One region of the Pantoea cypripedii genome, then DNA from elsewhere that is predicted to be linked to it. Evidence: predicted binding sites of a transcription regulator. Region 1 holds the regulator's gene; the other holds the start of a gene.
The links. Region 1 encodes ArgR, which controls arginine synthesis, uptake and breakdown. Its sites were predicted from a motif close to ANTGAATAAAAATACANT; they were not measured.
Positions count from the first base shown of each region.

Region 2: argC (N-acetyl-gamma-glutamyl-phosphate reductase) is a predicted target of ArgR. The motif match lies at 8,160-8,177, and genes of this name have one in related genera.

Region 1 covers NZ_MLJI01000001.1:3,981,190-3,996,176, reverse strand. Annotated here, with positions in the region: gene aaeR (HTH-type transcriptional activator AaeR) at 1-344, opposite strand, end outside; gene aaeX (p-hydroxybenzoic acid efflux pump operon protein AaeX) at 614-817, shown strand; gene aaeA (p-hydroxybenzoic acid efflux pump subunit AaeA) at 826-1,755, shown strand; gene aaeB (p-hydroxybenzoic acid efflux pump subunit AaeB) at 1,765-3,717, shown strand; gene HA50_RS18580 (barstar family protein) at 3,892-4,161, shown strand; gene HA50_RS18575 (YdgH/BhsA/McbA-like domain containing protein) at 4,221-4,493, opposite strand; gene yhcN (peroxide/acid stress response protein YhcN) at 4,582-4,845, opposite strand; gene argR (transcriptional regulator ArgR) at 5,335-5,805, opposite strand; gene mdh (malate dehydrogenase) at 6,236-7,171, shown strand; gene mscM (miniconductance mechanosensitive channel MscM) at 7,205-10,537, opposite strand; gene asd (archaetidylserine decarboxylase) at 10,552-11,448, opposite strand; gene rsgA (small ribosomal subunit biogenesis GTPase RsgA) at 11,529-12,578, opposite strand; gene orn (oligoribonuclease) at 12,681-13,229, shown strand; tRNA gene HA50_RS18535 (tRNA-Gly) at 13,428-13,503, shown strand; tRNA gene HA50_RS18530 (tRNA-Gly) at 13,529-13,604, shown strand; tRNA gene HA50_RS18525 (tRNA-Gly) at 13,630-13,705, shown strand; gene queG (tRNA epoxyqueuosine(34) reductase QueG) at 14,110-14,987, opposite strand, start outside.
Region 2 covers NZ_MLJI01000001.1:4,278,355-4,293,341, reverse strand. Annotated here, with positions in the region: gene HA50_RS20080 (bifunctional aspartate kinase/homoserine dehydrogenase II) at 1-1,164, shown strand, start outside; gene metF (methylenetetrahydrofolate reductase) at 1,382-2,278, shown strand; gene HA50_RS20070 (YdcF family protein) at 2,858-3,967, shown strand; gene ppc (phosphoenolpyruvate carboxylase) at 4,069-6,720, opposite strand; gene argE (acetylornithine deacetylase) at 6,965-8,113, opposite strand; gene argC (N-acetyl-gamma-glutamyl-phosphate reductase) at 8,282-9,286, shown strand; gene argB (acetylglutamate kinase) at 9,305-10,081, shown strand; gene HA50_RS20045 (argininosuccinate synthase) at 10,106-11,323, shown strand; gene argH (argininosuccinate lyase) at 11,397-12,770, shown strand; gene oxyR (DNA-binding transcriptional regulator OxyR) at 13,034-13,951, shown strand; gene sthA (Si-specific NAD(P)(+) transhydrogenase) at 13,934-14,987, opposite strand, start outside.

The sequences.
Region 1 (14,987 bases):
AGCATGTCGCCGGTCATATCGGCGAGGACATTTTGCGCCATTGTTGAGGAGCTGCCGATGCGTAAAATACCAATCGGCGTGTTGTTGAAGGCATACAGCTGCTCGTGCACCTGCATCGCCTCTGCCAGCATGCGGCGGCAGCCCTGATAATAGATTCTGCCCGCTTCGGTCAGCCCGATGCTACGGGTGCTGCGATTCAACAGTTTAACCTGTAGCTCATCTTCCAGTTTCGCGACTATCTGGCTGATAGACGAAACGCTCAGATGAAGCTGACGAGCCGCGGCGGTAAAGGAACCTAATTCAACCACTTTGGCGAAGATGGACATGCCTTTAAGTCGTTCCATTGTTTACTCTGGCTAAAAAGTGATTTAGCTCACAATATGTAGAAAACGTATAGTCAAGCGCGTTACTATACGCACGCTGGGTCTTTTCACCGCACCTGAACATGGCAGCAAATCTGTCCATGTTTGTCAGATGATACGCTATGATTAGCTCAAACGGCCTGAATGTTGCCATCAGTCTACCCGTCATCCCACTATCATCAACCCGTCGTGTTTTGTGGCGTACGGGCAGGTATCGGTGCAATCCGGCAAGGTCGAACTAAGGATCCGTAATGAGTGTGCTTCCGGTATTTGTCGTATTTGGGCTGTCTTTCCCGCCCATCTTCATTGAACTGATTGTTTCGCTGGCGCTGTTCTGGCTGGTGAAACGCGTGCTGACGCCAAGTGGATTGTATGATCTGGTCTGGCATCCGGCACTTTTTAACACAGCGTTGTACTGCTGTGTGTTTTACCTTGTATCCCGTTTATTCGTCTGAGGTTTTAAGTGAAAGCGCTAATAAGAAAAATCGCGCGCTACGCGATTACTCTCCTGCTGGTTGTCATCGCTATCGTGATCATCTTCCGCGCCTGGGTGTTCTACACCGAATCCCCGTGGACGCGTGATGCAAAATTCTCCGCCGACGTCGTGGCGATCTCTCCGGATGTCACCGGTTTGATCACCGATGTGCCGGTCCATGATAACCAACTGGTTAAAAAGGGCGACACGCTGTTCGTGGTTGACCGTCCGCGTTACCAGATGGCGCTGGATCAGGCCCAGGCCGACGTTGAGTATTACCAGGCGGTGGCTAACGAAAAACGTCGTGAAGCTGCACGCCGTAATCAGCTCGGCACCAGTGCGATGTCGCGTGAGGCCATCGATCAGGCGAACAACGACCTGACCACCACCGAGCATCAGCTGGCGAAAGCCATCGCGACGCGCGATCTGGCGGTGATCGATCTTGATCGCACCACCATCAAAGCCCCCTCTGACGGCTGGGTCACCAACCTCAATGTGTATGAAGGTGAGTTCATCACGCGTGGCTCCGTTGCCGTCGCGCTGGTACAGCAGCATTCCTTCTATGTGATGGCTTATATGGAAGAGACCAAGCTGAATGGCGTGCGTCCGGGTTTCCGTGCCGAAATCACGCCGCTGGGTAGCAATACCGTGCTGCGCGGCACTGTCGATAGCATTGCGGCGGGTGTCACCAACAGCAGCAGTAGCGTCGATAGCAAAGGTATGGCCACCGTCGATTCCAATCTGGAATGGGTGCGTCTGGCGCAGCGTGTACCGGTACGTATTCATCTTGATGATCAGCCAGGTAATCGCTTCCCGGCGGGTACCACTGCGACCGTGGTGATCACCGGTGATAAAGATCGCCAGACGAAAGTCTCGCCAATGACCCAGTTTTTCAATCGCCTGCGTGAGTTTGGTTAAGAGGGCGATATGATTGAGTTCCTGCGTTTCCCGGTGAAGCTGACATTTGCGCTGGTAGCAGCGCTGATGATTGGCTTTCACTTCAATCTGGAAACGCCGCGCTGGGCAGTGATGACTGCCGGGATTGTGGCGGGTGGCACCGCCTTTGCCGCCGGGGGCGATCCCTACTCCGGCGCGCTGCGTTACCGCGGTATTCTGCGTATTATCGGCACCTTCATCGGCTGTATCGCGGCCCTGACCATTATGATTGCGACAGTGCGTGCACCGGTGGTGATGCTGCTGCTGTGCTGCCTGTGGGCCGGACTTTGCGTCTGGCTCTCTTCGCTGATCAAAGTCGAAAATTCCTATGCCCTCGGTTTGGCCGGTTACACCGCGCTGATTATTGTGGTCACCGCCGATGCCAGCGGTGGTCTGACGCTGGCCCCGCAATTTGCGGTGGAACGTTGCAGCGAAATCGTACTGGGTATTCTCTGCGCCATTCTGGCGGACATGATTTTCTCGCCACGTTCGATTAAAAAAGTCATCGACCAGGAAGTGGATGCATTGCTGGTGGCACAGTACAAACTGCTGCAACTGTGTGTTGCTCACGGTGATAAAGACGAGGTTGATAAAGCCTGGGGCGCGCTGGTACGCCGTACCACAGCATTGAACAGCATGCGCAGCCAACTGATGATGGAATCATCGCGCTGGCAGAACAGCAACCGTCGTTTGCAGATGCTAAACACGCTGTCGTTAACGCTGATTACCCAGGCGGCCGAAACTTTCCTGATCCAGAATTCACGTGCGGATTATATTCCGCCGCAATATCGCCTGTTAATCGAGAAAGACGTCAGCAGCGTTGATGATGTCCACAAGCGCATGAAGATTATGCGTCGGGTGATTGGTGTCAGCAGTAAAACCACGCCACTGACGCTGGCCAGTTGGGTCGGTGCCGCCACTGAATACCTGCTGCTGATTAACGGCGTGAAAAGTAACAGCCGTATCACCACGCTGGAAGAGGGCATTCTTGAGCGTGAAGTTGTGATTCAGGCGCGCTCTGCCGAAACCCATCATGCGATGATTAACGGTGTGCGTACTTTCGTCGCTACCGCGCTTGGCTCGCTGTTCTGGCTCTATACCGGCTGGACTTCCGGTAGCGGTTGTATGGTGATGCTGGCGGTAATCACCGCGCTGGCGATGCGTATGCCAAACCCGCTGATGATGGCGAAAGACTTCCTGTACGGTATGAGCGTCGCGGTACCACTGGGTGCGCTGTACTTTATCTACATTATGCCTTCCACTCAGCAAAGCATGTTGCTGCTGTGTATTGCCATTGGTCTGCTGGGTTTTGTTGGCGGGATTTTCGTGCAGCGCCGTCAGATCGGCACGCTCGGGGCGCTGATCGGTACGATCAACGTGCTGGTGCTCGATAACCCGATGAAGTTCGAGTTCAACGTGTTTCTCGATAACGCACTCGGTCAGGTCATTGGCTGTTTTGTGGCGATGATGGTGATTCTGCTGATTCGCGATAAATCGAAAGAGCGTACCGGACGTAAGCTGCTCAACCGCTTTATGTATGCGGCTGTGTCGGCCATGACCACCAACCAGGCACGTCGCCGGGAGAACCATCTGCCCGCGCTGTATCAGCAATTGTTCCTGCTGCTCAACCTGTTCCCCGGTGATATCAATAAATATCGTATCGCCCTGACGTTGATTATCGGTCATCAGCGCTTACGTAACGCAGAAGTCCCGATCAATGCGGATCTGTCGGCTTACCACCGTCAGCTGCGCGCCACTGCCGACCAGGTTATTTCGACACGTAGCGATGATAAACGACGCGTCTATTTTGAGCGGCTATTGCAGGAGCTGGATATCTACCAGGAAAAACTCCAGCAATATGCGGCACCAGGCAGCGTGACCGAGCCAGTGAAACGGTTAGCCGCGATGTTGAGCAAGTACCGCAACACATTGATTCAAATCTAAAACGGGCCGCCGCGTTTATCGCGCGGCCCGCTGTCACAAAACCCCCGGATAATGCCATCTATACTTTCCTGACAGGATGCAAACTGGCAGGCGGAGCAGGATGTCCCCCTTCTTTTGCAACGACACAATCATTTCAACGCTTTAATCAGCAGTGGCACAGAGAGGATCGTCATGATGAGAATCGAACGTTTTGATTTCGATGAAATCGTCGATCAGGCGCATTTTTTCCGTCAGTTCAGTGACCGTTTTGCGCTGGCGGATTTAGCGATTATTGATCTGGACGATCTCTGGGAAGCGGTGACTGGCGATCAACTGCCGTTGCCGCTGGAGATTGAATTTATTCACTTAGGAAAGGGACAGAAGCGCCGTTATGGCGCGTTGATTCTGTTGTTTGATGAAGCAGAAGAGGAGCTGGAAGGCCAGCTCCGCTTTAATGTGAAGTAACAACAAAAAAGGGCCCCGGCGAGCGGGGCCAAAGGGTTCGTCAAGCAGTTGACGAGGAATTACTTATACAGTTCAGCAGTGACGTGGTAGGTGTCATTCTGATTGTTTTCAATGATGCGGTAGTGGCTGGCACCCTGAGCATCCGCTTTGGCTGACAGCTCCTGACGGATATTCATCTGGTCGCCATCACGACCACTTACGCTGATGGTTTGGTTCAGCGGTTGCAGATTCATGCTGTCTGCCTGTTCGTTAGTGATCAGGTTGGCAGCGCTGGCACCGAAAGAAAGAACGGAGGCCAGGCTCAGAACTGCGATAGATAATTTGGTTTTCATGATTCACTCTCCTGAATTTTGTCTGGCAACCTGAGCGCAACTGCGTCTCAAATGGGCTGCCTTTCATGCTCATCTTGTTTCAGCAAACTTATTTATAAAGCTCAGCGGTAGCGTGATAGGTGTTGTCATTACGCGCTTCGATGACGCGGTAAGCTTTAGCACCTTGCTGGTCTGCTTTTTCACTCAGCTGCTGATGGATATCCATCGGCGAACCGGCGGTGCCGCTGACACTGATGGTGCCGGCCGGTTGCAGATTCATGGCCTGATCGGCATTGATAGAATCTGCGGCGAAAGCACCAAATGACAGGGCGGATAGAACGCTCAGGGTTGCGATAGTAGTTTTAACTTTCATGATTATTTCCTCGTCTTTTGTTTTTCTCTTTTTATTCACTGTGATTTGCATCACGAAAAGAAGTATAGATCTAATCACCCATGAAATTAATATTCAGCTAATAATGTTTGGTTGTTATTCTTTATCCTTATGACAACTTTTAATAACTGAGAGTTATAAAAACCGCCTGGTTTCTGTCCATTCACTGTTAATTACATGTAAAAACAAGGGGCTATGTCATTTTATCTTTCTGTGCGAAATATCCCGGTTGATCCAGCTGGCTGATACGCATTGAGTGGGCAATACAGCTGATGTTGGTATGTAAAGCAGTGTAAAATAGCGCGAAAGGTTAAGCAGGCCAAAAGGTCCTACCAATCATCCAGGGGAGTGAGAACGGGTGGGAATATGCTTAATGCATTGTTTGCTGGGTGTTTTGGCTTAAGCGCGGCGGCAGAAGGGGAGATAGCAGGATTGTTACCGGCAGGTAATCTGCCGGTAGCAGGCAGGGTTTTATAGTTCTTGTTCGAATAAAACCAGGATAGCGTCGTGCAATTGCTTCACGGTAAAGCTACGCGCGGGGGTAATAAAGATGGTGTCATCACCGGCGATGGTGCCGAGGATGCCTTCAGCCTTGCCGAGAGAATCCAGCAGGCGGGCAATCAGCTGTGCAGCGCCAGGGCTGGTATGAATCACCACCAGCGCATCGTTATAGTCGATATCCAGCACCAGGTTTTTCAGCGGGCTGGTGGTGGTGGGGACACCCAATTCGGCTGGCAGACAATACACCATCTCCATTTTCGCGTTGCGGGTACGCACCGCACCGAACTTAGTCAGCATACGAGAAACTTTTGACTGGTTGATATTCTCGAAGCCGTCTTCCTGCAGCGCCTGCACAATTTCGCCCTGAGAGCTGAATTTCTCTTCTTTCAATAGGGCCTTGAACGCCTTGATCAGGTCGTCCTGTTTAGATGGGTTTCGCATAGGTTACCAATAAAAAGAGGGATGCATCAGGCAACAGGCCCGTAGCAGATAAATTATTATGCATTTAAATGAATTTTTATGCAATAAACCAGGTGAGAATTTCGCCGGGACAACCCGCGGGGCGGCGATCATAACAGAGATTTCCCGCTGCACCAAAATCGCGGGGTGACACGCAAAAGCGAAGGTTGCAATGTTGTTATATTATTGATGTGGTAACAACAAAATGACTGATCATTGCCGACCCTTGTCTTCTGGCTGCGACCTATGATCATTCAGGCGACTTCTGAAGTGTGGATGTCTCGGGAGCCGAATTGCGGCGTCAGTGTTTATAGCGCGACAGGCCTTGTCGCTATCGCCTGAGAAGTTGATTACACTCGTAACCTGATGGAAACCCGGCATATCTCTGCCCCACCTTAATAAGGAGTCCAGGATGAAAGTTGCCGTTCTCGGTGCCGCTGGTGGTATTGGCCAGGCGCTTGCACTGCTGCTCAAGACCCAATTACCCGCAGGTTCAGCTCTCTCGCTCTATGACATCGCCCCGGTAACGCCGGGTGTGGCTGTGGATCTCAGCCATATTCCCACCGCAGTGAAAGTTGAGGGTTTCAGTGGTGAAGATGCCACGCCCGCACTGAAGGGAGCCGATGTGGTGCTGATCTCCGCCGGAGTGGCACGTAAACCCGGCATGGATCGCGCCGACCTCTTTAACGTTAACGCAGGCATTGTCCGCAACCTGATTGAACAGGTGGCGAGCACTGCACCAAAAGCCCTGATTGGCGTTATCACCAACCCGGTTAACACCACGGTCGCGATTGCGGCGGAAGTGCTGAAGAAAGCCGGGGTATACGATAAAAACCGCCTGTTTGGTGTCACCACCCTGGATATTATTCGCGGCAATACTTTTGTTGCGGCGTTGAAGGGCAAACAACCGGGCGAGATTGACGTGCCGGTGGTGGGTGGCCATTCGGGCGTCACTATTCTGCCGCTGCTATCGCAGGTAAAAGGCGTCAGCTTCAGCGAGCAGGAAGTCGCGGATTTGACCAAACGGATCCAAAACGCCGGTACCGAAGTGGTGGAAGCCAAGGCAGGAGGCGGTTCTGCGACGCTGTCGATGGGACAAGCAGCCGCGCGCTTTGGTCTGTCGCTGGTGCGCGCCATGCAGGGCGAAGCCAATGTGGTGGAATGTGCTTATGTGGAAGGGGATGGTGAATACGCCCGATTCTTCTCACAGCCGCTGCTGCTGGGCAAAAACGGCATCGTTGAGCGGCGACCGCTCGGGCCGCTCAGCGCTTTTGAGCAGCAGGCATTGACCGGTATGCTGGATACGCTGAAAAAAGATATCGCCCAGGGCGAGGAGTTTGTGAAGTAACCTGCAGCGGCGCGATTTATCGCGCCGCAACTTTTACAACCCACCTGATTTAAAATTCCGTGCCGCAGGTGCGCCGTTACTGGCCGGTGTCTTCTTGCCCAGCGTTTCCATACGTACCTGGAAAGGCGGGAAGGGCATTTCAATGCCGTGCGCAGCGAAACCATGCAGAATCAACTGATGCAGCTCATGGCGCAGCGGCATGCGATGTCCCATTTCGGCAGCGTAAACGCGCAGCTCAAACAGCTGAATCCCCTGCTGTAAATCGACAAGGAAAACATCCGGTGCGGGCATATCCAGCACATAGGTACAGCGCTCTGCCGCCTGTTTAAGCAGGTTTGTCACTTCGTCGCTGTTCACCCCGGCGGGGGCTGGAATAGTCAGCACGACGCGTGTCACCGAGTCGGACAGCGACCAGTTAACGAACTGCTCAGTGATAAAGGCCTTATTCGGCACGATGATTTCTTTGCGATCCCAGTCGGTAATGGTGGTCGCTCGGGTATTAATACGCGTGATACTGCCGGTGAGATCGCGGATGGTGACGGTATCGCCAATACGAATCGGCTTCTCGAACAGGATGATCAGGCCGGAAATAAAGTTGGCAAAGATTTCCTGTAAACCAAAACCAAGACCCACACCGAGCGCGGCGACCAGCCATTGTAACTTCGCCCATTCGATACCAATCATGGAGAAGCCAATCAGGCCACCGATCAGCATCAGCACATATTTGGTCAGGGTGGTGATGGCATAACCAGTACCGGGCGTCAGATTCAGGTGCTGTAACAGCGCCAGTTCCAGCAGCGCTGGCATGTTACGTACCAGCTGGGTAGTGATAATCAGCACCAGTATGGCGATCAGGACTGAGCCGAGGGTAATCGGCTGGATGCTCTCCACCCCCTGAATCGTGGTACTGACATCCCACAGGCGGATATTTTCCAGAAAACCGAACGCCGAGTGAATTTCTGACCACAGCACAATCACCGACACCAGCGCAATTAATGTCAGAAGGGAGCGCACCAGACGCAACGACTGGGCGCTGATGGCGTCGAGATCGATAATCGGTTCATCCGCTTCTGGCGCTTCGCTACTCCCGGCGGGCTGGTCCTTCTCCTCTTCGCTACGAGCGCGGTTTGCCAGCATATCGGCACGGCGCTGACGGGCGCGGTCAAAAGCGATGCGACGACGCTGAATCAGCATCCAGCGGCGGATAATGTGGTAAATCACCAGCAGGAAGAACCAGATGCCAACGGACGTTTCCAGACGCGCCAGCAACGCCTGCGCAGTCGCCAGATAGCCGATGCAGGAGGCAAAGGCGGCGACCAGCGGGATGGCGATCATCAGGTTCCACAGGATGCGATTGACGAAGTTATCGCCGTTACCTTCTTTATCCAGGTACAGCGGAATCCCTGCACGTTTCAGGCTGACGGTGACGATGCTCAATGCGCCGCAAATCAGGATGAAGCACAGCCGTCCCAGTGTTGATGAGAACTCACGGTCCTCCAGATTGGCGAAGGCAATCAACAGCATGATCAGCGGCACAATCAGGCCGACGCTGAGTGAGTAATAACGCATCGCGCGCGCCACCCGCGTATGCGGCCAGCGGAAATGCACCACAAACAGGCCGTTTGGGCGGGCAAACGAGGCACTGATCATAAATGCCCACAGCAGCGGCAATGTGGCGGTAATACCGTCGCCAATCGCTACCGCTATGGGGTAGGGCCAGGCCTCCTGCAAGCCATAACCCAGTGCGGCCCAGAGTACCGGTATCGGCACGGCCACCAGAATTGACCAGAACACCGTGCGCAGCGTCAGGCTGAATTGATCCTGTGTGACCTTGCCGACTTTGCTGGCGGCACGCGCCAGAAACGCATGGTAATGACGGCGTGTGCTGATGCTGAACCCCACCAGTAACAGCGCACCCAGGATGGGCAGCACCGTTTCTTTGCTGGTAAACATCATGGCCAGCGCTTTACCTAACTGGCCCAGCGTATCGAGCGACAGCAGGCGTCCCAGCGACTGCGCCACATCCACCGGGAAATTCAGGTCAACGGTACTGACGTCAGCCGTCCAGAACAGATAGCGATGCGTGGCGTCGCGCACTTCAGCGAGCGCATCCTGCAACTGGGTATTGGAGACTTTAAGTTTGGTGATTTCCAGAATCAGCGTATCGCAGCCGGAAATTAATGAGTTGAGTAATTCACGCTGGGTTTTCAGCTGCGCTTCGAGGATGCGGCTCTGTTCGCTGGTAAAAGGTGTGCCATCATCCTGCTTCTCTTTACGCAGCGACTGCTGGCGCTCAAGCAAATCTTCATACCGCAGCCGTTGGACGCGCAACTGGCCCATCTCGTTGTCGATCTGCTGCGATTTCGGCACATCCGGCAGACGCGCAACCTGGGCACGTAGCGCTTCGCCCAGCAGGTTCGAGGCACCCAGCCATTGTGATTGCTCGCGCAGGGTGCTTAGCGCCTGGCGTACCTGCAAGGTCTGATTGGTCGACAGTCGCTGTTGCGAAGCGACCAGATCCATCCGTTGTGCCTGCTGATTAAGGTCGGCAGACAATTCACGGTTTACCCGGAATTGATCGCTGATGATGCTGGGCAAATCGCCACTGTTTTCCGCCAGTTGTTCGGTACGCTCCAGCGCTTGCTCAGCCTCACGCTGACGTTGGTTATTCAGCTGATTACGCAGCGCCTGGAGATAGTTATCCAACTGGGTCGCCTGGCGCTGATGTATTTCGGCGCGCATCCGCGCCAGTTCCTGGCGATTATTGGCGGAGAGCTGAGCCAGCTCCAGTTCATCCACACGGGCTTTATTGGCGGCGTTTTCCGCCTGACGTGCGTAAATCTGTGCCTGGGCTTGCGGCGTTGTGGCTGCTGCGGCTCCCTGTACACGGCGATCGCTCTCGGTCATTGCGCGGCGTGCTTCGGTTTGCTGCTGCGGTAACTGCGACAGCGAATCGCTGATTTCACGCGCCCGGTCCTGTTCCTGCTGAGCCTGGCGTCCCTCTTCCAGCAACTGACTGCTAACCTGCAAAATCTCCTGATCCAACTCGGCGCTGCTCATATTACTGCGCACGGCTTTGCTGGTATCAGTCAGACTGGCGAGTTGCTGGCGCAGTTCCCGCGCCAGTCGCGGGAAGTCATCAATCACCTGCTGATATTGCTTCGTGCGTTCCAGGGAGTCATCACGTTCAGCAAGAAAATTGAGGGCTGTTTCCAGCGTCTGAATTTGTTCGGTTTGAGAGGGGGAACTTTTCGCGGATTTGGCCGCGTCCAGTTCCTGCTTCAGGTCGCTGGCCACCGGGACAGTGGCAGCGAAAGCAGTGCTGCTGAACCACAGGCTCAGCAGCAGAATAAGAGAGGCTCGCACTGGGAAATTCCCGCTTAGTCGGTGAGCGGGGCAGTTTCACCCGGCTGTGGCAGGGCGATGGCCAGCGGCTGACCGAGGCGGGTCTTGCTTTCGGCTTCCAGGCTTTCCGCCAGTTTGACGCGCTGAGGCGCAAACAGGTTGATGACCGTTGAACCCAGCTTGAAGCGACCCATTTCCTGTCCTTTCAACAATACAACGGCTCCGTCATGGTCGGCTGCCGGGTAATGCCAGCGTTTAATCACCCCTTCACGCGGCGGCGTAATGGTCCCGGCCCACACGGTTTCGATGCTGCCAACAATGGTGGCACCCACCAGAATCTGCACCATCGGACCGTGATCAGTATCGAACACGCAAATGACACGCTCGTTACGGGCAAACAGATTCGGGATGTTGCGTGCGGTTAACGGGTTGACCGAGTAGAGGTCGCCCGGAACATAGATCATTTCACGCAGGATGCCGTTACAGGGCATATGCACGCGATGATAATCACGCGGCGCCAGGTAAGTGGTAACAAAGTTGCCATCCTGGAACTGCTGCGCCAGCTCGTCATTACCCGCCAGCAGCGCCTGCAACGTGTAGTAGTGACCTTTGGCCTGGAAGATCTGATCGCCTTCGATGCGGCCTAACTGGCTGATCGCACCATCGGCTGGCAGGGCCAGCAGGGTTGCATCGGGATCGATCGGACGTGCCCCTTCTTTTAATGGGCGCACAAAGAAGTCATTAAAGGTGCGATAACTGGCAGTATCGGGTTTGCTGGCCTCAGCCATATCGACTTTGTAGTACCAGACAAAAATATCAATGACCGCTTTGGTCAGCCAGCCACCACGCCGACTGGCACCCCAGCCCGCGAGTTCGGTCAGTCCTTTCTTAGGCAAAATATGATTCAGGCCGAGTTTAAAACGATCAAACACCGTAGCCTCCTGGCTTTATTACGTATCGTTGAGACAAAAGGGGGCGGATTGTAGCAGCGCCCCGCGTGCCGTTGTACTCATTAATCTTCGCTGGCGGAAAAGTTTTTACGCGTTTTTACCTGCGCCATGCTTTCCAGAATACGGTGGTAGTTATCGAAACGGGAAATGTTGATGGTCCCGTTTTCTACCGCTTCGCGAATGGCACAGCCCGGATCGTTGTCATGTTTGCAGTCGCGGAACTTGCAACTACCAAGAAACTCACGGAATTCGACAAATCCACGGGTAATTTGTTCCGGCTCCAGGTGCCACAAACCAAATTCGCGCACCCCAGGGGAATCAATCACATCGCCGCCGTGGGGGAAATGGTACAGGCGTGCGGCGGTGGTGGTGTGCTGGCCGAGACCCGAGGCATCCGAGATGTCGTTGGTCAGGATTTCATCACCGGCGACATCCAGACCCAGCAAGGCATTCAGCAGGCTGGATTTGCCGACACCAGATTGTCCGGCAAAAATGCTGACGCGGCCGGTCAGTGCCGCTTCCAGCTCGGCCAGGCCATTTTTGGCACGGCTGGAAACCATCAGCACGCGGTAACCGATATGGCGATAGATATCCATCTGCTCATCGACAAAGGCGCGAGCCTCGTCATCCAGCAGATCGGTTTTGTTCAACACCAGCAATGGCTCGATCCCCAGGGTTTCGCTGGCAACCAGGTAGCGATCGATGATGTTAAGTGACAGTTCCGGCAGGATCGCCGAAACGATAATGATCTGATCGATGTTGGCGGCGATCGGTTTGATACCGTCGTAAAAATCGGGGCGTGTCAGCACGCTGGTACGATCGTGCACGGCTTCGACGATCCCTTTGCCGCCGTTCTCATTCGCAGCGCGCCACAGGACGCGATCGCCCGTCACCAGTGAACGGATGGTGCGACGGATATTACAGCGATGCACCTCGCCCGCGCTGTCCTCGACGTCTGCGTGCATGCCGAAGCGGCTGATCACCACACCATCGGTTGCTTCCCCAAACAGGCTGTCATCCGGTTCCGGTTTTTCGTTCCGTTGCTTCAGACGACGCTCGTGGTTAGCACTCACACGACGTTGTTGACCCTTCGACAGTTTATTTTTGCTCACGCATCCTCTCAGGCTTTCGCCAGGCTTCGCCCCGCTGGGCAAAACGTCTATGATACACCTTAATTTAGTCTAATGACGACTTTGGCAACGGGCGGAAAACGCATGACAGCTGGAAATGAAAACAATCTGATTTGGATCGACCTCGAAATGACCGGGCTGGATCCGGAACGCGATCGTATTATCGAGATCGCCACGCTGGTGACCGATGCAAACCTGAATATTCTGGCCGAGGGGCCGGTGCTGGCGGTACATCAATCCGATGCGCAGCTGGCGCTGATGGATGACTGGAACGTGCGCACTCACACCAATAGCGGCCTGGTGGAGCGGGTGAAAGAAAGCACACACGACGATCATGCTGCTGAACTGGCGACCATCGAATTTCTGAAACAGTGGGTACCCGCGAATACCTCGCCGATTTGTGGCAACAGCATCGGCCAGGATCGCCGTTTCCTGTTTAAATACATGCCGGAACTGGAAGCCTATTTCCATTACCGTTATCTCGATGTCAGCACCCTGAAAGAGCTGGCTCGTCGCTGGAAACCCGATATCCTGCCAGGTTTCAAAAAGAGCGGCAGCCATCAGGCGCTGGATGATATTCGCGAATCGGTGGCGGAACTGGCTTATTATCGCGAGCACTTTTTGCAGCTTTAGTCAGGCTGGGGTGTGCAGGAAAACAGCAGGTTGCTGAATTAAGCAGCAAACGCGCGGAAAGCGCAAAATTTTGCTTTCAGGCTCTTGCGATGGAAAGGAATTCTCGTATAATGCGCACCCCGTACCGATGAAGAATTTCGGTATGGTACAGATTCAGTTTTTAGTTTGCGTAGTCGCAAACAAAAAGACGATGGTTATGCGGGAATAGCTCAGTTGGTAGAGCACGACCTTGCCAAGGTCGGGGTCGCGAGTTCGAGTCTCGTTTCCCGCTCCAAAATCTGTATAGCAGCACCCTCTACGCGGGAATAGCTCAGTTGGTAGAGCACGACCTTGCCAAGGTCGGGGTCGCGAGTTCGAGTCTCGTTTCCCGCTCCAAAATTTGTATAGCAGTACCTCCTACGCGGGAATAGCTCAGTTGGTAGAGCACGACCTTGCCAAGGTCGGGGTCGCGAGTTCGAGTCTCGTTTCCCGCTCCAGATTTTTATATTCATTGAAGTTGTTTGTCGTAGATTACGAACAGCACTAAAACTGTGTCAGCCAGGACGTTTTCTGAAATTCTGCTGAAGCAGGTTAGTGACAATCGCTGTCATGATAATTCTTTAGGTTATCCACAATCTGTCTGGTGCACCCGGACGGCGTTTTACCCCATCTGCAAAACTGTTTTAAACAGAGTTATCCACAGGCTCTGGACAGCCGCTTGCAACTCAAAACATGTGAGAATGTTAACGATAAATCAATAATTAACTGATTTTAATCATTATTTTCATGTTTCAGGCTGTTAGCGTGAGGATTGGACGATATAACGGGGCATACCTGCAATCGGACTTATAATTTTATTCACAGCATGTGGAAAAGGATTTTATCCTGTAAATTTGCTCAATCACGCATCACGTGACAGTCCCTTTTCAATCGCCCGTACCAGACGCAGTTTGCGGGCGGGCTGAACGTCAATCGCCAGTGCAGCACGTTTCTGTCGCTGCTGATCCAAAGCCCAGTCGATATGTTCATCCAGCAATGGATGCTCCCCTGAACGCTGTTGCAGTACGGTAATGTTTTCTTCCGACCACGGGGCATTACCCAGCGCTACCGCGACATTGCGCAACCAGCGCAGATGACCAATCCGGCGAATTGCCGATCCTTCCGTCACGCGCAGAAACTTTGCTTCATCCCACATAAATAACGTGGTGAGGGGCGGGGCATGCAGCACCGCCCGGGGCGAAAAATCGTCCTCATCTGTCAATTGCCCATAGCGATTCCACGGACAAATCAGCTGACAATCGTCACAACCATAAATACGGTTGCCAATCAGCGGACGGAACTCCTCGGGAATGGCACCTTCCAGCTCAATGGTCAGGTAAGAGATGCAACGACGCGCATCCACCGTGTAGGGCTCGACAATCGCCGCTGTGGGGCAGATGGTCATGCAGGCCACACAACGGCCACACTGCTCCTCCTGTGGGGTATCGACCGGCAGCGGCAGATCGATCAGCAGCTCGCCGAGGAAAAACCAGGAACCCGCTTCGCGGTTAAGGATCAGAGAATGTTTTCCGGTCCAGCCCAGTCCCGCTTTGGCTGCCAACGGGCGTTCCAGCAGTGGCGCTGAATCCACAAACGGGCGGAAATTCAGTTCGCCACAATGCTCCTGGATCTTATCCCCGAGTTTTTTCAGCCGATTACGCAGAACTTTGTGATAGTCGCGTCCCAGCGCATATCGGCTAACATAACCGAGCTGAGGGTTTTTTAACGTGCTGGCGAAGG
Region 2 (14,987 bases), 300 kb from region 1:
TGGCAGTCTGAGGATCACATCAGCATCGTAGCGGTGCTGCGTGTCGGTCCGACTCAGCATTTGATTCAGGGGCTGCATCAGTCGCTGTTTCGTGCAGAAAAACGTATTGGCCTGATGTTGTTCGGTAAAGGCAACATTGGTTCACGCTGGCTGGAGCTGTTCGCACGCGAGCAGGAGACGTTGTCGGCGCGCACCGGGTTTGAGTTCATTCTGGCAGGTGTGGCGGACAGCCGCCGTAGCCTGCTGAGCTATGACGGACTTGAGGCCAGCCGTGCACTGGCGTTCTTTGATGATGAAGCCGAGGAGCGCGATGAAGAGTCGCTGTTCCTGTGGATGCGTGCGCACCCGTTCGATGATTTGGTGGTGCTGGATGTCACCGCCAGTGAGCCGCTCGCGCAGCAGTATCTGGATTTCGCCAGCCACGGTTTTCATGTCATCAGCGCTAACAAGGTGGCTGGCGCGTCGAATAGTCAGAGCTGGCGGCAGATTCGCGATGCCTTTACCAAAACCGGTCGCCATTGGTTGTACAACGCCACCGTGGGTGCGGGCCTGCCGGTTAACCATACGGTGCGTGATTTGCGGGAGAGCGGGGATTCGATCCTGGCCATCAGCGGAATTTTTTCCGGTACGCTCTCGTGGCTGTTCCTGCAATTTGATGGCACGGTGCCGTTCACCGAATTGGTGGATCAGGCATGGCAGCAGGGGCTGACAGAGCCTGATCCGCGGGTTGACCTTTCGGGCCAGGACGTGATGCGTAAGCTGGTGATTCTGGCGCGAGAAGCGGGCTACAACATCGAGCCGGATCAGGTGCGGGTGGAGTCGCTGGTGCCCTCCAGCTGTAAAGGTGAATCGATCGACCACTTCTTTGAAAACGCAGAGGAACTGAATGATCAGATGCTCCAGCGGCTGGAAGCGGCACAGGAGATGGGGCTGGTGCTGCGCTACGTGGCGCGCTTCGATGCCAATGGTAAGGCTCGCGTGGGTGTGGAAGCGGTGCGCCCTGAGCATCCGCTGGCGGCGTTGCTGCCATGCGACAATGTGTTCGCTATCGAAAGCCGCTGGTATCGTGACAACCCGTTGGTGATCCGCGGGCCAGGGGCCGGACGTGATGTCACCGCCGGGGCGATTCAGTCGGATATCAATCGCCTCGCGCAGCTGCTGTAATCTGTCTTCCCAGCAGACGACTCCCTGTCGTCTGCTTTTTTCATCTTCCCGCCCTCGATCATGAAACTCTTTCATGTTGGTTGAATATTTGTCACTCCTGTTCATTAATTTTCAGTTGACGCTACGCTGCGGATCGTTCATTTTGTGCATCTGGACGTCTAAACGTATGGATGTTCGCAGGCCGCAAATAATCGATGTGTGAAGATGAGGTAACAGGATGAGTTTCTTTCATGCCAATCAGCGCGAAGCGCTGAATCAAAGCCTGGCTGAGTTGAACGGGCAAATTAATGTCTCCTTTGAGTTTTTCCCGCCCGGGACCCCCGAAATGGAAGAAACCCTGTGGAACTCTATCGACCGCCTCAGCAGCCTGAAGCCGAAATTTGTCTCGGTCACCTATGGTGCGAATTCCGGCGAGCGTGACCGTACCCATAGCATCATCAAAGGCATTAAAGAGCGTACCGGCCTGGAAGCCGCCCCACATCTGACCTGCATTGACGCGACCCGCGATGAACTGCGCACTATCGCTCGCGATTACTGGGATAGCGGCATTCGTCATATTGTGGCGCTGCGTGGCGATTTACCGCCGGGTGCGGGCAAGCCGGAGATGTACGGTTCTGACCTGGTTGAGCTGCTGAAAGAAGTGGGCGATTTCGATATCTCCGTGGCGGCTTATCCGGAAGTCCACCCGGAGGCCAAAAGCGCGCAGGCAGACCTGATCAACCTGAAGCGTAAGATTGATGCCGGTGCTAACCGCGCCATTACCCAGTTCTTCTTTGATGTCGAAAGCTATCTGCGCTTCCGCGATCGTTGTGTGGCGACCGGTATTGATGTGGAAATCGTGCCGGGTATTCTGCCGGTGTCTAATTTCAAACAGTTGCAGCGCTTTGCCACCATGACCAACGTACGTGTTCCTGGCTGGATGAATGCGATGTTTGCCGGTCTGGATGATGATCCGGAAACCCGCAAGATGGTGGGTGCCAATATCGCGATGGATATGGTGAAGATTCTGTCGCGGGAAGGGGTGAAAGATTTTCACTTCTACACCCTGAACCGTGCCGAAATGAGTTACGCGATTTGCCACACGCTGGGTGTGCGTCCGGGAATTGCAGTCTGATATAACATATTGTATGAAAGAAAGGGCTACGGCCCTTTTTTATATGGATAAAATCCGTTATCCACCTTTTATCATTGATGCCGGACTGATGAAAAATCAGGTGAACACTTATTTTATTAAGATAATCACCCCTGCGCCTCACGTAATTACTCTTCAGAAACATTCTTAATCCATCATTAAAAAATAAGCCATAAAATTCATCTGACGTAATTCAGTTGATGATTAATTTATGATTTCATTTTTATCCTCCTTCATTGTTGAAAATCGAACGCTTATTGTAAAAGCTAGTTAATTTAAAATCAGGAGGCGATAGTCTGGAAATAAATGGCGATAGCTGTGTTTATTATTACTTATTAAAAATAAATGATAATTGTTAGTGAGGATTTAATTTTGACTTTGACCAGAGTTCCAACTTGCACTTGCGTACCAAGCCTATACCTTAATGATATTGATCATACTAAAAGCCAGTCAATATTTATTAAAAACATCACTCAGAGGAAAAACACGTCAATCACGATGGAGTCAAATATAACCAAACAGAGAAATAAAACCCCGCCTCAGACCCCCAAAGAACACCGGATGCAGCAATTTCCAGGTTCTTTCCTTATATCTAGTGGCAAAGAGCTGCATCACACATTTAACAGCGGAATGCATATTGCTGATTTACAGACCGCAAAAACCATGAAGAACCTCATCCAGGAAGGAAGACATCTTCAGGATTCTCCAGTTGAAAATAAAGCGATTTCTGATGAGATTAATAAAATAAAAGATCTCTTAACGCAGGTCGCTGACGATGAGCTGCGCACGTTGACCCAACCTCTCTCGTTACAGATAACTAACAAAAATGTCAGCCTGAATACATCACAGGAGATGTCTGAAAAACAATGGCTGGAGCAGCATGACAAACCGGGAAATTACCTCGTATTAAACGGTAATAATGATGAAACCTATGTATCTTTTATCGCTCAACGGGTTAAAAATTGCGCACATCTGAAAATTATCACGAGTGGTTTTGGTGGGCATGGCACAACTGATCGCCATACTATCTCTACTAATCAAACTGAAGCGGACAGATTCAAAGATATTCTGATGAGCAATGGCGTTGCGGAGGAAAAAATACTCGTTGATCCCTGGTCCACTAACAGTGGTCAGAATGCCATCAACGTGGCGGGGATTCTGAATGATCAAATTCAGGCTGAAGACAAAGTGACAATTATTATCGCCGGAACACCGGCAGCGGTTTTTCGTCAGACTTACACGTATGCAAAGCAACTGGATATTGCAGTAGATAGTTATCAAATCGAGTCATTCCCCTTTAGCGAAAAGGGTGCATATATCACCATACCTGATAAATTGGCGATTTTACGCGAGTTCTCGACCACACTGCATTATCTTATGAATACTGATTATTTGCCTGCTGATGCACAGCTCTATCCGGACTCGTTCTTTGATAGCGCGGTAGATACTATCCAGACAATGGCAAAAGGATTAAAGAAAAAAGATACAGAGGTGGTTGAAAAATATAAAAGCGTCATTGATGCCATGGAGTCCATATCTGCGGAGATGATTTCTCGCCTGAAAAATAATAATCACACCATGGAAGATAAAAATAATATCAGGATAGTAGACCAGTTTTTCCGTGGGTTGTTTAACCCGCTGGAGATGACGTTTACAAGGGGGAGTGTATAAAAATTAACGCGTTGAAATAAAAACGATATTCAAATGTCATGCGCGACGGGCGTTTTGCAACACTCGCCGCGCATTTTTTGTCCTCAACAGGACATGAGGACTTAACCGGTATTACGCATTCCCGCCGCAACACCCGCGATGGTGACCATCAGCGCCTGTTCTACCCGCGCATCCGGTTCGTCTCCGCGTTCTTCCTGCGCACGTGAACGGTGCAGCAGTTCAGCCTGCAACACGTTAAGCGGGTCAGTGTAGACGTTACGCAAGGCAATGGATTCAGCAATCCACGGTTGATCTGCCATCAGATGCGCATCGTTAGCGATAGTCAGCACCGCTTTGATATCCGCATCCAGCTGATCGCGCAGCTGCTGGCCCAGCGGCCACAGGGATTTATCGACCAGGCGCTGATCGTAGTATTCCGCCAGCCACAGGTCGGCTTTCGAGAACACCATCTCCAGCATGCCGAGACGGGTAGAGAAGAATGGCCAGTCGCGGCACATTGTCTCCAGCTGATCCTGGTGGCCTTGTTCCATCGCTTTCTGAATCGCGGCACCTGCACCCAGCCAGGCGGGCAGCATCAAACGGTTCTGCGTCCAGGCAAAAATCCATGGGATAGCACGCAGTGATTCGACACCACCGCTGGCACGGCGTTTCGCCGGACGTGAGCCGAGCGGCAGTTTACCCAGTTCCTGCTCCGGCGTAGCCGAGCGGAAATAGGGTACGAAATCAGGATTCTCACGCACATAGCCACGGTACATCGCACAGGAGTGGGCCGACAGACCGTCCATGATGTCGCACCATTCGCTTTTCGGCTCCGGTGGCGGCATCAGGTTGGCTTCGAGAATCGCCCCGGTGTACAACGACAGGCTGGCAATCGTCACTTCCGGCAGGCCGTATTTGAAGCGAATCATCTCACCCTGCTCGGTGACGCGCAGGCCGCCTTTCAGGCTGCCCGGTGGCTGTGACAGCAACGCTGCGTGCGCCGGTGCACCGCCACGCCCGATGGAGCCGCCACGTCCGTGGAACAGCGTCAGGGCGATACCGGCTTTCTCACAGGTCTTGATCAGGGCATCCTGCGCCTGGTACTGCGCCCAGCTGGCAGCCATCACGCCAGCATCTTTCGCCGAGTCAGAGTAGCCAATCATCACCATCTGCTTGCCCTGAATAAAGCCGCGATACCAGTCGATGCTCAACAGCTGACTCATCACGTCGTTGGCGTTGTTCAGGTCGTCGAGGGTTTCAAACAGCGGTGCCACCGGCATGGCGTAGGGAATGCCCGCTTCTTTCAGCAGCAGATGCACTGCCAGCACGTCGGAAGGCATCTTCGCCATCGAAATCACGTAGGCGGCAATCGAACCTTGCGGAGCTTCTGCTGCCACTTTGCAGGTATCCAGCACTTCGCGGGTGTTGTCGCTCGGCTCCCACTGGCGTGGCAACAGCGGACGTTTGGAATTCAGTTCACGGATCAGGAAGGCTTGTTTATCAGCTTCTGACCAGCTTTCGTAATCACCGAGGCCGAGATAGCGAGTTACTTCTGCCAGCGCCTCAGTATGACGGGTGCTCTCCTGACGCAGATCGATACGCACCAGCGGCACACCAAAACATTTCACGCGGCGCAGCGTATCCAGCAACTGACCATTGGCAATGATGCCCATGCCGCATTGTTGCAGCGACTGATAGATGGCATACAGCGGCAGCCACAGCTGATCGTTGGAGACCAGTAAATCGGCCGGGCGCGGCAGACGCTCGCCTTTCAGACGATGCTCCATATAGGCTTGTGTGGACATCAACTGGCTGCGGATGCGCTTCAGAATCATGCGATAAGGTTCCAGCGCTTCCGGGTCGCCACACAGTTCACGCACTTCGTCACTGCATTCGGACATCGACAGCTCAGAAATCAGCACGCCGATATCGCGCAGGAACAAATCGGCGGCTTTCCAGCGACCCAGCTGCATCGCCTGGCGCGTCACCTTAGCAGTGACGTTCGGGTTACCGTCGCGGTCGCCGCCCATCCATGACGTAAATTGCACCGGGACAAAATCCACCGGCAACTGCATACCAAAGGTTTCTTCCACCTGCTCATTCAGCTCACGCAGAAACGCCGGTACGCCTTCCCACAGGCTGTTTTCCACCACGGCAAAGCCCCATTTGGCTTCATCGACCGGGGTCGGACGGTATTTACGGATTTCGTCGGTGTGCCAGGCCTGAGCAACCAGCTGGCGCAGACGGCGCATCACCTGGTTGTACTCATACCCGGTGATATCGCTGTGGTCGAGTTGTTGCAGGCAGCTGTTCACTTCAACCAGTTTATGGATCAGTGTACGGCGGGTAATTTCAGTCGGGTGCGCCGTGAGCACCAGCTCCAGCGAAAGCGATTCAATTGCCGCGCGGATATCGTTTTCGTTGAGGTCTTTCTGTTGTTTCAGACGATCAAAGGTGGTTTTCAGTAGCTCCGGGTTATTCGCACCGTCGCCACTACGCGCAATGGTCTGATACTGCTCAGCCACGTTGGTGAGATTCAGGAACTGACTAAATGCACGCGCTACGGGGAGCAGCTCGTCATTGGACAGATTTTGCAGTGTGGACAGCAGTTCCTTACGATGAGTGTCATTTCCTGCACGAGATGACTTAGAGAGTTTGCGGATGGTCTCCACCCGATCGAGGATGTTCTCTCCCAGTGCATCCTTTATCGTATCCCCGAGCAGTTTGCCGAGCATACTGACATTACTTCGCATTGCGGAATATTGTTCGTTCATGTGACCCTGACACCCTTATCGTCTTTTTAATCTATATACCCAACGGGCATAACTTCGTCTTTTATCTAGCCACGTATCGCTCTGTTCGTCAATTGCCTTAAACTGACGAAATTTCGCTGCTAAATGATGGAAATTCAAAGAATTTAACGAGAGTGAAGCGAGATAAGTTATTCTTATTATCAAATCCCGAACATTGACGGGGCATTTTGCTGATTAAACAGTGAAATGCCCCATCGATTATTCATCAGTGACAAAAATGATGCACAACCTGCGTGATAAGCGCATGGGTTGGTTTAATAAATGCCGTATCAATAAATTCATCCGGCTGATGGGCCTGGTTGATGGAACCTGGGCCTAACACCAGGGTGGGGCACAATTGCTGAATAAACGGCGCTTCGGTGCAATAGTTCACCACTTCGGTTGGTGTGCCCAGCAATTTCTCCACCACTTTCACCAGCTCATGATCCACCGGACATTCATAACCCGGAATCGGCGGATGCAGCTCACCCACGGTCAACCGGCCTGGCCAGCGTTCGCTCACCGGGGCCAGCGCTTCATTCAGCAGACCATCCAGATCGCTCAGCGTCAGGCCCGGCAGCGGACGAATATCCATATGCAGTTCACAGCAGGCGCAAATGCGGTTGGCGGCATCACCACCATGAATATGGCCGAAGTTCATGGTCGGGTAGGGGATGGCAAAACCATCATGGTTGTAACGCGTTTTCAGCGTATTACGCAGCTGCATCAGCTGGGTGATCGACTCATGCATCAATTCAATCGCGTTCACACCGCGTGATGGGTCACTGGAGTGGCCCGATTGTCCCTGAATACGAATCACATTCGAGAGATGGCCTTTGTGCGCGCGCACTGGCTTCAGTGACGTCGGCTCGCCGATGATGGCGCAATCCGGACGCAGCTGGGTGGATTCGGCAAAATACTTCGCCCCTGCCATGGTGGTTTCTTCATCGGCGGTCGCGAGGATGTAGAGCGGTTTGCTCAGTTTGGTCACGTCAACGTCACGCAGTGCATCCAGAATAAAGGCAAAGAAGCCTTTCATATCTGCGGTGCCTAAACCGTATAACTTGTTGTCGTGCTCAGTCAGGGTAAAAGGATCGCGCGTCCAGCGGCCATCATCGAACGGAACGGTATCGGTGTGCCCCGCCAGTAACAGGCCACCCGCGCCCGATCCCGTCTTCGCCAGCAGGTTAAATTTATGCCGCGTACCCGGTACCGGTTGCACCTCGGTAGTGAAACCAAGATCGCGAAACCAGCCTGCCAGCAAATTGATTAAAGTTTCATTGCTCTGATCGAGTGCGGCGTCAGTGGCACTGATCGACGGTGTGGCAATCAGCTGGCGGTAGAGTTCGATAAAAGGTGGTAATTTTGTCTTCACTGTTGACGGTCCTTGGGTTAGGATGTATCAATATTCATGCATTAATAGTGAATAAAAATACATTAACGTCGTCTGCATGTGAACAGTAAATTTTCTGCAAACGGCATCGTGGGCAACGGGGCAAGGCCGCGACCCGGAACGTGTGACTGTAATAAGGTATACAGCCTGATGTTGAATACGCTGATCGTTGGTGCCAGTGGTTATGCTGGCGTAGAGCTTGCCACCTACCTGAATCGCCATCCGCATATGAACATAACCGCTTTAGCGGTTTCAGCGCAAAGCCCGGATGCCGGAAAGTTACTGTCCGATCTGCATCCTCAGCTGAAAGGGATTGTCGACCTGCCGTTGCAGCCGCTGAGTGATGCGGCGGAATGGGCGGATAAAGTCGATGTGGTTTTCCTCGCCACGGCGCATGAAGTCAGCCACGATCTGGCACCGGAATTCCTGAAAGCGGGTTGCGTGGTCTTCGATCTCTCCGGTGCGTTCCGCGTTAACGACGATGCTTTCTATACCCAATATTACGGTTTCACCCATCAGCACGGCGACTGGCTGGATAAAGCGGTTTACGGCCTGGCTGAATGGCAGCACGAAAAAATTAAAGAAGCACAGCTGGTGGCGGTGCCGGGTTGCTATCCGACCGCCTCACAGCTGGCGCTGAAACCATTGGTGGAAGCAGGCCTGCTCAATGAAGCGCAGTGGCCGGTGATCAATGCCACCAGTGGCGTGAGCGGTGCCGGACGCAAAGCCAGCGTCACCACCAGCTTCTGCGAAGTCAGCCTGCAACCGTATGGCATCTTCAATCATCGTCATCATCCGGAAATTGTTGCCCACCTCGGCACGCCGGTAATCTTTACGCCGCATCTGGGCAATTTCCCGCGCGGCATTCTCGCCACCATTACCTGCCGCCTGAAGCCTGGCGTGAGTGAACAGGATGTGGCGGAAGCCTTCCACAACGCCTACCATGACAAACCGCTGGTGCGTCTCTATAAGAAAGGTGTTCCGGCGCTGAAAGGCGTGGTCGGCCTGCCATTCTGCGATATCGGTTTTGCCGTGCAGGGTGAGCACCTGATTGTGGTTGCCGCTGAAGACAACCTGCTGAAAGGTGCCTCTTCCCAGGCGGTGCAGTGTCTGAATATCCGTTTCGGCTTCCCCGAAACGCTGTCTCTGATTTAACGGGCGAGTAAGTAAACCATGACCAATCCTCTGATTATTAAACTGGGTGGCGTCCTGCTGGACAGCGAAGAAGCGCTGGCCCGTCTGTTTGATGCACTGCTGGCGTACCGCACCGAATATCAGCGTCCGCTGATCATCGTGCATGGCGGCGGCTGCCTGGTGGATGAGCTGATGAAGAAGCTCGCGCTGCCGGTGAAAAAGAAGAACGGTTTGCGCGTGACGCCAGCCGATCAGATTGACATTATTACTGGTGCCCTGGCAGGCACGGCCAACAAAACTCTGCTGGCCTGGGCGAAGAAATATGGCATCAATGCAGTAGGTTTATGCCTGGGTGATGCTGGCCTGGTGAATGTTGCGCAGTTCGACGAAGAACTGGGCCATGTGGGTAACGCGACGCCAGGTAACCCGATGCTGGTGAACACGCTGCTGGGCGCAGGCTATATGCCGGTGATCAGCTCCATCGGTATCACCGACGCGGGTGAGCTGATGAACGTCAACGCGGACCAGGCGGCGACAGCGCTGGCAGCAACCATTGGTGCGGATCTGGTACTGTTGTCTGATGTCAGCGGCATTCTGGATGGCAAAGGTCAGCGCATCGCGGAAATGACCGCAGCAAAAGCCGAGCAGCTGATTGCTCAGGGCATCATTACCGATGGCATGATCGTTAAAGTTAACGCAGCGCTGGATGCGGCACGTACCCTGGGTCGCCCGGTGGATATTGCCAGCTGGCGTCATGCTGAACAGCTGCCAACCCTTTTCAACGGCGTGTCGATTGGCACCCGGATTCTCGCTTAACGACACTGATTCAAGGATTACGAAATGCAAACGCAAGGCATCAAAAAAATTGTTCTGGCTTACTCTGGCGGCCTTGATACGTCTGCCATCATTCCATGGCTGAAAGAGAACTACGGCGGCTGTGAAGTGGTGGCCTTCGTGGCAAATATCGGCCAGGACCCTGCCGATCTGGATGGCGTTGAGAAGAAAGCACTACAATCAGGTGCCTCTGAGTGCCACGTGGTTGACCTGCGTGAAGAATTCATCAGCGAATATGTTTACCCGGTACTGCAGACCGGTGCGCTGTACGAAGGCACCTACCTGCTGGGTACTTCCATGGCGCGTCCGATTATCGCCAAAGCGCAGGTTGAGCTGGCACTGAAAGTGGGTGCCGATGCCCTGTGTCACGGCGCGACCGGTAAAGGTAACGACCAGGTGCGTTTTGAAACCACCTATACCGCGCTGGCACCGCAGCTGAAAGTGGTGGCTCCATGGCGTGAATGGAACCTGCGTTCACGTGAAGCGCTGCTCGACTACCTGAAAGAGCGCAACATCCCGACCACCGCGTCGCTGGAAAAAATCTACAGCCGTGACGAGAACGCATGGCACATCTCCACCGAAGGTGGCGTGCTGGAAAGCCCGTGGAACGCACCGAACAAAGATTGCTGGGTGTGGACCGTCGATCCGCTGGAAGCGCCGGATCAGCCGGAAAACGTCACCGTGACCGTAGAAAAAGGTCGCGTGGTGGCGGTGAATGGCGAGAAGCTCAGCCCGTTCGCCTGTCTGGAAAAACTGAATGTGCTGGGTGCGAAGCACGGCGTAGGCCGTATCGACATCGTGGAAAACCGTCTGGTGGGGATCAAATCCCGTGGTTGCTATGAAACCCCAGGGGGCACCATTATGGTCAACGCCCTGCGTGCGGTTGAGCAGCTGGTTCTGGACCGTGACAGCTTCAAATGGCGTGAGCAGCTGGGCCAGGAAATGTCATACGTGGTGTATGACGGTCGCTGGTTTGCGCCGCTGCGTCAGTCTATCCAGGCAGCTGCCGAGTCGCTGGCGGAGCTGGTTAACGGCGAAGTGGTACTGCAGCTGTACAAAGGCCAGGCTACCGCAATTCAGAAGAAATCCGCTAACAGCCTGTACTCGGAAGAGTTTGCGACCTTCGGCGAAGACGAAGTGTACGATCACCGTCACGCGGGCGGCTTTATCCGTCTGTTCTCGCTCTCTTCACGCATCCGTGCGCTGAACGAGCAGAAAAAGTAATTCCGCGCGAACGACACATTCACAAGGGCGGCTTCGGGCCGCCCTTTGTTTAACAGCATTCAGGAGTATTCAGATGGCACTTTGGGGTGGACGCTTTACCCAGGCAGCAGACCAACGGTTCAAACAATTCAATGACTCGCTGCGTTTCGACTATCGCCTGGCGGAGCAGGACATCATCGGTTCTGTCGCCTGGTCAAAAGCGCTGGTCACGGTCAATGTCCTGAGCAGCGACGAACAGCAGCAGCTGGAGGCGGCGTTACAGGCGCTGCTGGCCGAAGTGCGCGCCAATCCGCAGCAGATTCTGCAGAGCGATGCCGAAGACATCCACAGCTGGGTGGAAGGCAAACTGATTGATAAAGTCGGGGCGCTGGGTAAAAAGCTGCACACTGGCCGTAGCCGTAATGATCAGGTCGCCACCGATTTGAAACTGTGGTGCAAAGAGCAGGTTGCGGTGCTGCTGGACGCGACGCGTGAGCTGCAGAAAGCGCTGGTGGCGACGGCTGAAGCGAATCAGGACGCGGTGATGCCGGGTTATACCCACCTGCAACGCGCCCAGCCGGTAACTTTTGCCCACTGGTGCCTTGCCTATGTTGAAATGCTGGCGCGTGATGAAAGCCGTTTACAGGACACCCTGAAGCGTCTTGACGTCAGCCCGTTGGGTTGTGGTGCACTGGCCGGTACCGCTTACGAAATCGATCGCCAGCAGCTGGCAGGGTGGTTAGGTTTTGCTTCTGCCACCCGCAACAGCCTCGATACCGTTTCTGACCGCGACCACGTGCTGGAGCTGCTGTCTGATGCATCCATCGGTATGGTGCATTTGTCACGCTTTGCTGAAGACATGATTTTCTTCAACACCGGCGAAGCGGGCTTTGTGGAGCTGTCGGACAAAGTGACGTCCGGTTCCTCACTGATGCCGCAGAAGAAAAACCCGGATGCGCTGGAGCTGATTCGCGGCAAATGTGGCCGTGTGCAGGGCGCATTGACCGGCATGATGATGACGCTGAAAGGCCTGCCGCTGGCCTACAACAAAGATATGCAGGAAGACAAAGAAGGCTTGTTCGATGCGCTCGACACCTGGCTGGATTGTCTGCATATGTCGGTACTGGTGTTGGACGGTATTCAGGTAAAACGTCCACGTTGCCAGGAAGCGGCGGAGCAGGGCTATGCGAACTCCACTGAACTGGCGGATTATCTGGTTGCTAAAGGCGTGCCGTTCCGTGAAGCGCACCATATCGTCGGTGAAGCGGTGGTAGAAGCGATTAAACAGGGCGTGGCGCTGGAAGCGTTAAGCCTGGCGCAACTGAAGCAGTTCAGTGCGGTGATTGAGGAGGATGTTTATCCGATTCTGTCGCTGCAATCCTGCCTGGATAAGCGTAACGCCCGTGGCGGTGTGGCACCACAGCAGGTGGCGCTGGCGATTCAGGAAGCGCAACAACGCCTGAGCTAAGGCCAAAAAAAAGCGGGCTATGGATAGCCCGCCAACCTCTAGCTTCGGAATTTCATTATTTTATAGGCACATCATCAAAGGGCTGGCACTCCCGGCCAACACAGTGATTTATCAGACTGATTGCAGGTGTTGCTCCGTCTTCTCAGCCTTTTTTCATCATTGCTTCAGATGGCACGTATTATTCCTGTCAGTGGCTTGATAGGGCTAATCGTTCATTGCTATTCTATCTATCGCCACGGGCTATCGTGGTTCGGAGGATATCAATGAACATTCGTGATCTGGAGTATCTGGTTTCGCTTGCGGAGCACCGTCACTTCCGCCGTGCAGCGGATGCCTGCCATGTCAGCCAGCCAACGCTGAGCGGACAAATTCGTAAACTGGAAGATGAACTGGGCGTCATGCTGCTGGAACGCACCAGCCGTAAGGTATTGTTTACCCAGGCTGGGCTGTTGCTGGTGGATCAGGCGCGCACCGTGCTGCGTGAAGTGAAGGTACTGAAGGAGATGGCCAGCCAGCAGGGCGAAACCATGTCCGGGCCGTTGCACATTGGGCTTATCCCCACCACCGGGCCTTATCTGTTGCCGCAAATCATCCCGATGCTGCATCAGACCTTTCCCAAGCTTGAAATGTATCTGCACGAAGCGCAGACGCAGCAGCTATTGTCACAACTCGATAGCGGCAAACTCGACTGTGCAATTCTGGCGCTGGTGAAAGAGAGCGAAGCCTTTATCGAGGTGCCGCTGTTTGACGAGCCGATGAAGCTGGCGATCTACGAGGATCACCCGTGGCACGATCGCGATCGTGTACCCATGTCGGATCTGGCCGGTGAAAAGTTGCTGATGCTGGAAGATGGCCACTGCCTGCGCGATCAGGCGATGGGTTTCTGCTTTGAAGCAGGCGCTGATGAAGACACCCATTTCCGTGCTACCAGCCTGGAAACGTTGCGCAATATGGTCGCTGCCGGAAGTGGCATCACGTTATTGCCTGCGCTGGCGGTGCCGAACGAGCGCGTGCGTGATGGCGTGTGTTATCTGCCGTGTTATAAGCCAGTGCCACAGCGTACCATCGCGCTGGTTTATCGTCCCGGCTCGCCTCTGCGCAGCCGCTATGAGCAGCTGGCAGAAGCGATCAAAACCCACATGCAGAGCTATCTCGATAACACGTTAAAACAGGCGGTTTAAGCCATTTAACGCGGCAACGCGATAGGCTTCGGCCATCGTGGGATAGTTAAAGGTGGTATTCACGAAGTATTCAATCGTGTTACCGCCATTTTTCTGTTCCATGATGGCCTGGCCGATATGAATGATTTCCGCCGCACGTTCGCCAAAGCAATGAATGCCGAGAATTTCTTTGGTTTCACGGTGGAACAGGATCTTCAGGCTACCCACATTCATCCCGACAATCTGCGCACGCGCCAGGTGTTTGAACTGCGCACGTCCCACCTCATACGGCACTTTCATGGCGGTCAGCTGCTGTTCCGTTTTCCCGACTGAACTGATCTCCGGAATGGTGTAAATCCCGGTGGGGATATCTTCAATCAGATGCGCGGTGGCTTCACCTTTGATGATGGCCTGAGCAGCGATGCGGCCCTGGTCATAGGCGGCTGAAGCCAGGCTCGGATAACCGATTACGTCACCGACCGCATAAATATGCGGCTGTGCCGTCTGGTACATGCTGTTAACCTTCAGCAGACCACGGCCATCAGCTTCCAGACCGACATTTTCCAGCGCCAGTGAATCGGTATTACCGGTTCGACCATTGGCGTACAGCAGGCAATCTGCTTTCACCTTCTTGCCGGATTTGAGGTGAATGATGACGCCATCGTCCACGCCTTCAATCTTCTCAAACTCTTCGTTGTGACGAATCACCACGCCGCTGTTCCAGAAGTGGTAAGACAAGGAATCCGACATTTCCTGGTCGAGAAACGCCAGCAAGCGATCGCGGGTGTTGATCAGGTCAACCTTCACGTTCAGACCGCGGAAAATGGAGGCATATTCACAGCCGATCACCCCGGCACCATAGATAATGACGTGACCCGGTTCATGGTGCAGATTGAGGATCGAATCGGAGTCATAAATACGTGGATGGGTGAAATCGACATCATTCGGATGATAAGGGCGCGATCCGCAAGCAATGACAAACTTTTCTGCGGTTAAGCGTTCGCGGGTGCCATCCGGTTGTTCCACTTCGATGGTGTTGGCATCAACAAAATGCGCA